Regions from separate parts of the Idiomarina sp. D18 genome, predicted to be linked through region 2. Evidence: predicted binding sites of a transcription regulator. Region 2 holds the regulator's gene; the other holds the start of a gene.
The links. The regulator sigma-54, encoded in region 2, starts transcription at its own class of promoters, with help from an activator protein. The targets are predictions, from matches to a motif close to GTTGGCACGNNNNTNGNNT.

Region 1 (3,564 bases), 320 kb from region 2:
GCAGGTGCTCAACATCAAGTGGCTTAGTCAAAAAGTCAGCTGCCCCTTGTTTTAGCGCATCAACCGCCTGGTCGACAGTGGCAAACGCAGTAATAAGAATAAGTGCAGGAGCGCCCGCCTCTCTGACATGCTCAAGTAGTGACAAACCTGAAGAACCGGGTAAGCGAATATCACTGACAACGACATCAACCGAAGGCAGCTCAGCTTGATAGTCCTCGGTTGATGGAAAGGCAAAAACTTTGTAGTCCTCTGCTTCAAGCTCCTCAACAAGTAGCTCACGTAGCGCTGAATCATCTTCAACAACGGCGATTTGCGCTTTACTCGCTGTCATTCGAACCTCCTGTCTTTAGTACCTTTTGAGGAAGTGACAAAATAACGCAACAACCACCTTCAGGGCGGTTCTCAAGCTTCAACTCACCCTCGTGATCGCTCATGATGTGCTGCACAATAGTCAATCCCAGCCCCGTGCCTTCACCGGTTGTTTTGCTACTGTAAAAAGGCGAGGTGGCATGTGCTTGAGCGCGCTGAGTGAGTCCGTCGCCATCATCCATAATCATGATTTCGGTCGAGCTAGGTGTTTGACTCACAGCAAGACGCACCTCTGATTTAGCCGCTTGATACGCGTTTCGTAGTACATTCACTAACGCAAGCTCCATACGCGAGACATCAACCGTACAAACATCATCGCCCTGATACTCAACGACACACTGGATATCATCATTCTCCAGCTCAAACCCCACACTGGTGCATGCACGCTCTATCAGCACTTTTATTGCCACTTGTTGGCGTTCACTCACAGGCGTGCGAGAAAAGGCGAGTAGTTGATTGACCAATCTTGTTAAGCGATGCACTTGCCCTCGAATGGCTTGTAACTGACGCCTGTCATCTTCAGAATCGGTATGCCGTAAAAGCTTTTTAGCACGATTATCAATCACCGTAAGCGGTGCACCTAGCTCGTGAGCGACACCACTCGAAACCGAACCGATAGCCGCCATTTTTTCTTGTTCACGTAAGGCTTCATTTAGACGCTGCTCTTCTTGACGTCTATCCCGGATCTCTTGCTCGGCACGAGTGACCGCTTCTAGCATCTCGTTAAGACCTTGGCTTATCGCGACGATCTCGCTCGGTCCATGGGTATCAACCCGAACATCGCGCCGTCCTTCAGCGACCTGTTGCATAATATTGCGAAGATACAAAACATGGCGCCCAACGCCGCGATAATGACCAAAAACTAAAACGGCAATCGTCACCACGGCAAAAATAAACCAACTAATCCACGCTACTTGGCTTAGTTGCTCAAACCGTTCATCAAAATCGCTGGCGCGTCGATTAATTTGCAGAAGGCCAATAATACGGCCGCCACGATCAACAATAGGAAGGAACTGGGAAAACACCTCACGCCCCTCAACTTGACGGTAGTCATCTTGTGAGACGCCAGTTTGTACAGTTTGTCGAGCTAACCAACTGTCTGATAAGTCAGTCTCAGTAACACCTGCCTCTGCGACTTGCTGACCATTTACGTCATAAACTGAAGCGCCATAAACGCGTCCAATATTAAAAACCGAATCTAAGTTCGCTTGCACAGTCGCCAAGTCATTGTTTAAAAGCGCATCACTGATCGGCAAACTAATCGCCCGCCCAATCAATTTAAGATCGGTCTTAAGACGTTCCTCTTCTTGCTGACCCGCTATATTCAATCCAAACGTTATCGCAGCCCCAGAAATTAATAGCATTGGAATAACCACATAAAGCAATAAACGGCGCTGAATACTCGAGAGCGGTAAAGTGTATCTTTTTGTCACATTACCTCCTTTGTGTGTATCAAAAGGATACATAAGAAATCGTAAATTTTCCTTGTTTGATTACAGGTATTTATTTTTTCCTTATTTTTCATGATGTTAAAAACTTGGCACAGTATTCGCTTTATCTAAAGTGATTAAATTTCTTGAACAACAGGAGTTCACGATGAAAAAGACAATGATTGCAATCGCATCAGCAATGACATTAGCGACTACTGCAGCCGCTGCGCAAACTCAAGACAACGCAGCACAAAATCAAATGGCACAACAGCAAGCTCAGCAAAAAATTACTGAAGGCATGCTGGTCAAGTTTGTCGCTGCAATGGAAGACGTTCAAAAAGTAACGACGAAATATCGCGACAAATTTCAAAATGCTGAAAATCAAGAAGAAGCGCGTAGCATCCAGCAAGAAGCGCAGAAAGAGATGATCGCAGCAGTGAAAGACTCTGGTCTTTCACCACAACAGTACAACATGATCATTCAACGCGCTCAAAGCGATAAAGAGTTGCGTTCTCGCCTTAAAGAAATGACTTCAGGTGAAGGTAACTCGTAAGCATCGATGTTAACGTTAATTTAAAGGGCGGTCATAGTACCGCCCTTTTTTGATCATAATTGACCTCCACAACGTAGCATTTAATATTCACACGAATTTAAAAGGAGTGTCTTAGTGAAAGCAGCAGACCTCATGGTAAAAGCTCTCGAAAATGAGGGTGTACAATATGTGTTCGGTATCCCAGGAGAAGAGAATCTCGATTTACTTGAATCTCTCTCAAACTCATCAATTGAACTGGTGTTAACGCGCCATGAGCAAGCTGCGGGCTTTATGGCGGCGACCTATGGGCGGTTGACAGGAAAGCCGGGGGTTTGTTTATCAACACTTGGGCCTGGAGCGACCAATTTAGTGACATCCGTTGCTTATGCACAACTTGGTGCGATGCCAATGGTCGTGATCACGGGACAGAAGCCAATAAAAGATCGGCCGCAAGGTCAATTCCAGATCATTGATGTCATCGATATGATGACGCCTATCACCAAGTACACTCAACCGATTATCAGTGCAAAGACGATACCTTCACACGTGCGGGAGGCTTTCCGTCGTGCCGAAGATGAACGACCAGGTGCAGCGCACCTTGAGCTATCAGACGATATTGCAGCTGAAGAAGTGGATGCTACCCCAATTACACCGAGTTACTCGCGTCGTCCAATTACTGAGCATAAGTCTGTCGATTACGTTTTGAAACTGCTTAAGGAAGCTAAGCATCCGCTCATCGTCATTGGTGCCGCAGCCAACCGTAAAATTACGGCAAAAATGCTTCGTGCGTTCGTCGATAAAACAGGAATTCCATTTATCACAACGCAAATGGGTAAAGGTGTCATTAATGAAGATCACCCACGTTGGTTAGGGAATGCAGCGGTATCTGATGGCGATTACCCACATCGTGCCATAGAACAAGCTGACTTAATCCTCAATGTCGGCCACGATGTCGTTGAGAAACCGCCATTCATGATGAAACCTGATCAACGCAAGGTGGTTCATATTAACTTCCAAGGCGCCCAAGTCGATTCTGTTTATTTCCCACACGCCAGTATGATTGGCGATATCGGCAACAGCATTTGGCAGCTTAAAGAAGGTATCGAGCCGCAGTCTCATTGGGATTTTGAATTTATGCTGAAAGTCCGCGAACACATGCGTGACCACACCGACGAAGGCGCACATGACGAGGCTTTCCCTATGCTACCTCAGCGCCTAGTAGAGGAAGTGAGA
Region 2 (3,564 bases):
TCGGCTTATTAGGACCTAACGGTGCGGGTAAAACAACCACCTTCTATATGATTGTTGGCTTAGTGAATTCTGATAAAGGCAGTATTAAGCTAGACCAACATGATTTAACGTTGCTTCCTATGCACGAACGCGCTCGACGAGGCATTGGGTATTTACCACAGGAGTCGTCTATTTTTCGCAAAATGACAGTGCGCGATAATTTAATGGCTATCCTCGAAACTCGCAAATCGCTTACAACGATAGAACGAGAAGAAAAGCTCGACGCTTTATTAGAAGAGTTCAATATCGGGCATATTGTTAACAGTTTAGGCATGAGCTTATCGGGGGGTGAACGGCGACGGGTTGAAATTGCTCGAGCGCTTGCCGCTGATCCGACGTTCATATTGCTTGATGAGCCGTTTGCAGGTGTTGACCCCATTTCAGTCTTGGATATCAAAAAAATTATCGAACACCTCAAGCACCGTGGCATAGGCGTGTTGATTACCGACCATAACGTGCGCGAAACGTTGTCAGTATGCGAGCATGCTTATATCGTTAGTCACGGGGAACTGATTGCCAGCGGTGATGCAAATAGCGTATTGTCAAACCAACAGGTTAAAGATGTCTACCTCGGTGAGCAGTTCACCTTGTAACGGAGCACAAGTGAGGCCGGGATAATCAGATGAAACAAAGTTTGCAACTAAAAATGGGTCAACAATTGACGATGACCCCACAATTACAACAAGCCATTCGGTTGTTGCAACTCTCATCGCTCGATCTACAAGCTGAGATTCAAGAAGCCTTAGATAGTAACCCCTTACTTGAGGTAGAGAACGAGGCCGACGACGCGCCTCAAGAGTCTTCTCAACAAGCTAAAAATGACGATAGCCAAAAAGAAACGTCTGATGCGCTGAACGAGCAATCTCTGCCTGACGATTTACCATTAGACAGCACTTGGGACGATACCTATACCTCAACCACGCCCTCCAGCAGCTTAAGCTCTAGCCAGTCATTTGATGGTGAACATGATGTTTACCAAGGCGAAACCAACGACTCCCTGCATGACCATCTGTTATGGCAAATGCAGCTATCTCACTTTACCGACGAGGATGCGGCTATCGCCACCGCGATTATTGAGTCTATCGATGAGCGCGGTTATCTCACGACCGATGTTACAGAGCTCGTTGAGGCCATTGCACTCCCCGAGGTTGACGTCGAAGAAGTCGCTATGGTGCTAAAGCGAATTCAGCGCTTTGACCCGGTCGGCGTTGGGGCGCGCACGATCCAAGAATGTTTGAGTATTCAATTACAACAACTAAATGATGAAACACCCCATAAAAATCTGGCATTGACCCTGATTAACGATTACATGGAACTTATGGGTGCAAGGGATTACAAAGGTCTGCAACGCAAGCTAAGAATAGATGAGGCCGAACTAAAAAGTACATTACGGTTGATTCAAACCTTGAATCCTTATCCCGGAGATGTAATCGACCAAAAGCCAACTGAATACGTTATCCCTGATATCTCCGTGGTTAAAAAGAATGGTCGTTGGGTGGTCGAATTAAATCCAGATAGCGTACCTAAATTAAGAGTGAACGAAGAATATGCAGCACTGAGTCGGCAGGCAAAATCAAGTGCAGACTCTCAGTATATAAAGCAGCACACACAGGAAGCACGCTGGTTTATAAAAAGCTTAGAGAGTCGAAACGACACGCTACTTAAAGTTGCACATTGTATCGTTCAACGCCAACAAGGCTTTTTTGAGCATGGTGAGGAGGCAATGAAGCCGATGGTTCTGAATGATGTCGCAGAAGCCGTAGATATGCACGAAAGTACGATTTCGCGCGTTACAACTCAGAAATACCTTCATTGTCCCCGCGGCATCTTTGAACTCAAGTACTTCTTTTCCAGTCATGTGAGTACCGAAACAGGAGGTGAGTGTTCAAGTACCGCTATAAGAGCGCTAATCAAAAAATTGGTTGCCGCGGAGAACCGCGCAAAACCATTAAGCGACAACAAAATTGCTGAACTCATCGCAGATCAGGGAATCCAAGTAGCTAGGAGAACGATCGCGAAATATCGCGAATCGCTCAATATTCCCTCTTCAAGCCAGCGGAAGAGTCTGCTTTAATATTGTTCAACCGTAGAAGGAAGACGTTATGCAAATCAACCTAACAGGTCATCACATTGATATTACCGACGCGTTGCGTGAATACGTGGATACAAAATTTGCCAAACTAGAGCGCCACTTTGACCACATAAACAACGTTCACGTCATCCTAAATGTTGAAAAAACGATTCAAAAAGCGGAAGCTACGCTTCACGTCAATGGCGGAGAGATTTTCGCCGATGCAGAACACGAAGATATGTACGCGGCAATCGATGGGCTTATTAACAAGCTCGATCGCCAAGTGATTAAACACAAAGAAAAGTTGAAAAAACACTAAATCATGCAATTGTCCGATCTTTTGAGCCCCGACTGCACCAAATGTGCAGTCGAGGGTGCAAGCAAAAAGCGTTTGTTAGAAACTATCAGCGCCATCGCAGCTCCTAAACTTGTGGGAATTACTAAACATGACATTTTTGAGAGTCTAATTAATCGCGAACGCCTCGGTAGCACGGGTATAGGGTTAGGGATTGCAATACCTCACGGTCGCTTGGCGAATGCAACCCAGCCAGTAGCAGTGCTTATGACATTGGATCAACCGATTGAATTCGATGCCATTGATAACCAACCCGTTGATATCGTGTTTGCGTTGCTTGTACCAGAATCGGAACATGAAAATCACTTAAATACGCTCGCGACCGTAGCGAAGCGAATGAACAATAAAGAGTGCACACGTTCATTGCGCGATGCACACAGTGATCGCGAACTTTATACGATTTTTGTCAGCGAGGATCAGGCACCTGAATGCAACTTATCATAGTTAGTGGACGCTCCGGCTCGGGAAAAACCATTGCCCTTAGGGTACTCGAAGATTTAGGTTTTTATTGTGTCGACAATTTGCCGATCGCTTTACTGTCCACACTTGTGCATTCCGTCATAGCGCAGTATGACCGCGTCGCGATAAGTATCGATGTACGTAATCTGCCCGAAGACTCTCAAGAGCTGCTCGAATCCATTGATTTTTTACCGGCGGAAGTCGATATTGAAGTATTATTCATTGACGCCGATGATCAAACCCTACTGCAGCGTTTTGGAGAAACTCGTCGACTCCATCCTCTGTCGCAAAAGCAACTCCCCTTGCTTGAGGCTCTTCAGCTTGAGAACCGCCTTCTTGACCCAATCGCCGTACGTGCAACTTGGCGTATTGATAGTAGTCACCTTTCGCTCCACCAATTAAGTGAAGAAGTCAGTGCCAGAGTACTTGGCAAAGCATCAAAACAAGTGGTCATTGTGTTTCAGTCATTCGGCTTTAAACATGGTGTGCCAAAAGACGCCGACTTTGTATTTGATGCGCGTATTCTTCCAAACCCACATTGGAACCCAGAGCTCAAATTGCTAACGGGACAGGATGAAGACGTAAAACAATTTTTCCGAAAGGAAAGCTTGGTCACTAAATATTTATTACAAGTTGAAAA

Region 1: a site for sigma-54 is predicted at 1,906-1,924, ahead of AC3AP5_RS11760 (DUF4168 domain-containing protein). Genes of this name have one in related genera too.

Annotation. Positions count from the first base shown of each region.
Region 1 is NZ_CM173240.1:2,440,459-2,444,022, reverse strand. Features, by position in the region: gene AC3AP5_RS11770 (sigma-54-dependent transcriptional regulator) at 1-331, opposite strand, end outside; gene AC3AP5_RS11765 (sensor histidine kinase) at 318-1,802, opposite strand; gene AC3AP5_RS11760 (DUF4168 domain-containing protein) at 1,966-2,352, shown strand; gene AC3AP5_RS11755 (acetolactate synthase large subunit) at 2,467-3,564, shown strand, end outside.
Region 2 is NZ_CM173240.1:2,125,387-2,128,950, forward strand. Features, by position in the region: gene lptB (LPS export ABC transporter ATP-binding protein) at 1-632, shown strand, start outside; gene AC3AP5_RS10270 (RNA polymerase factor sigma-54) at 662-2,113, shown strand; gene hpf (ribosome hibernation promoting factor) at 2,142-2,429, shown strand; gene ptsN (PTS IIA-like nitrogen regulatory protein PtsN) at 2,433-2,909, shown strand; gene rapZ (RNase adapter RapZ) at 2,894-3,564, shown strand, end outside.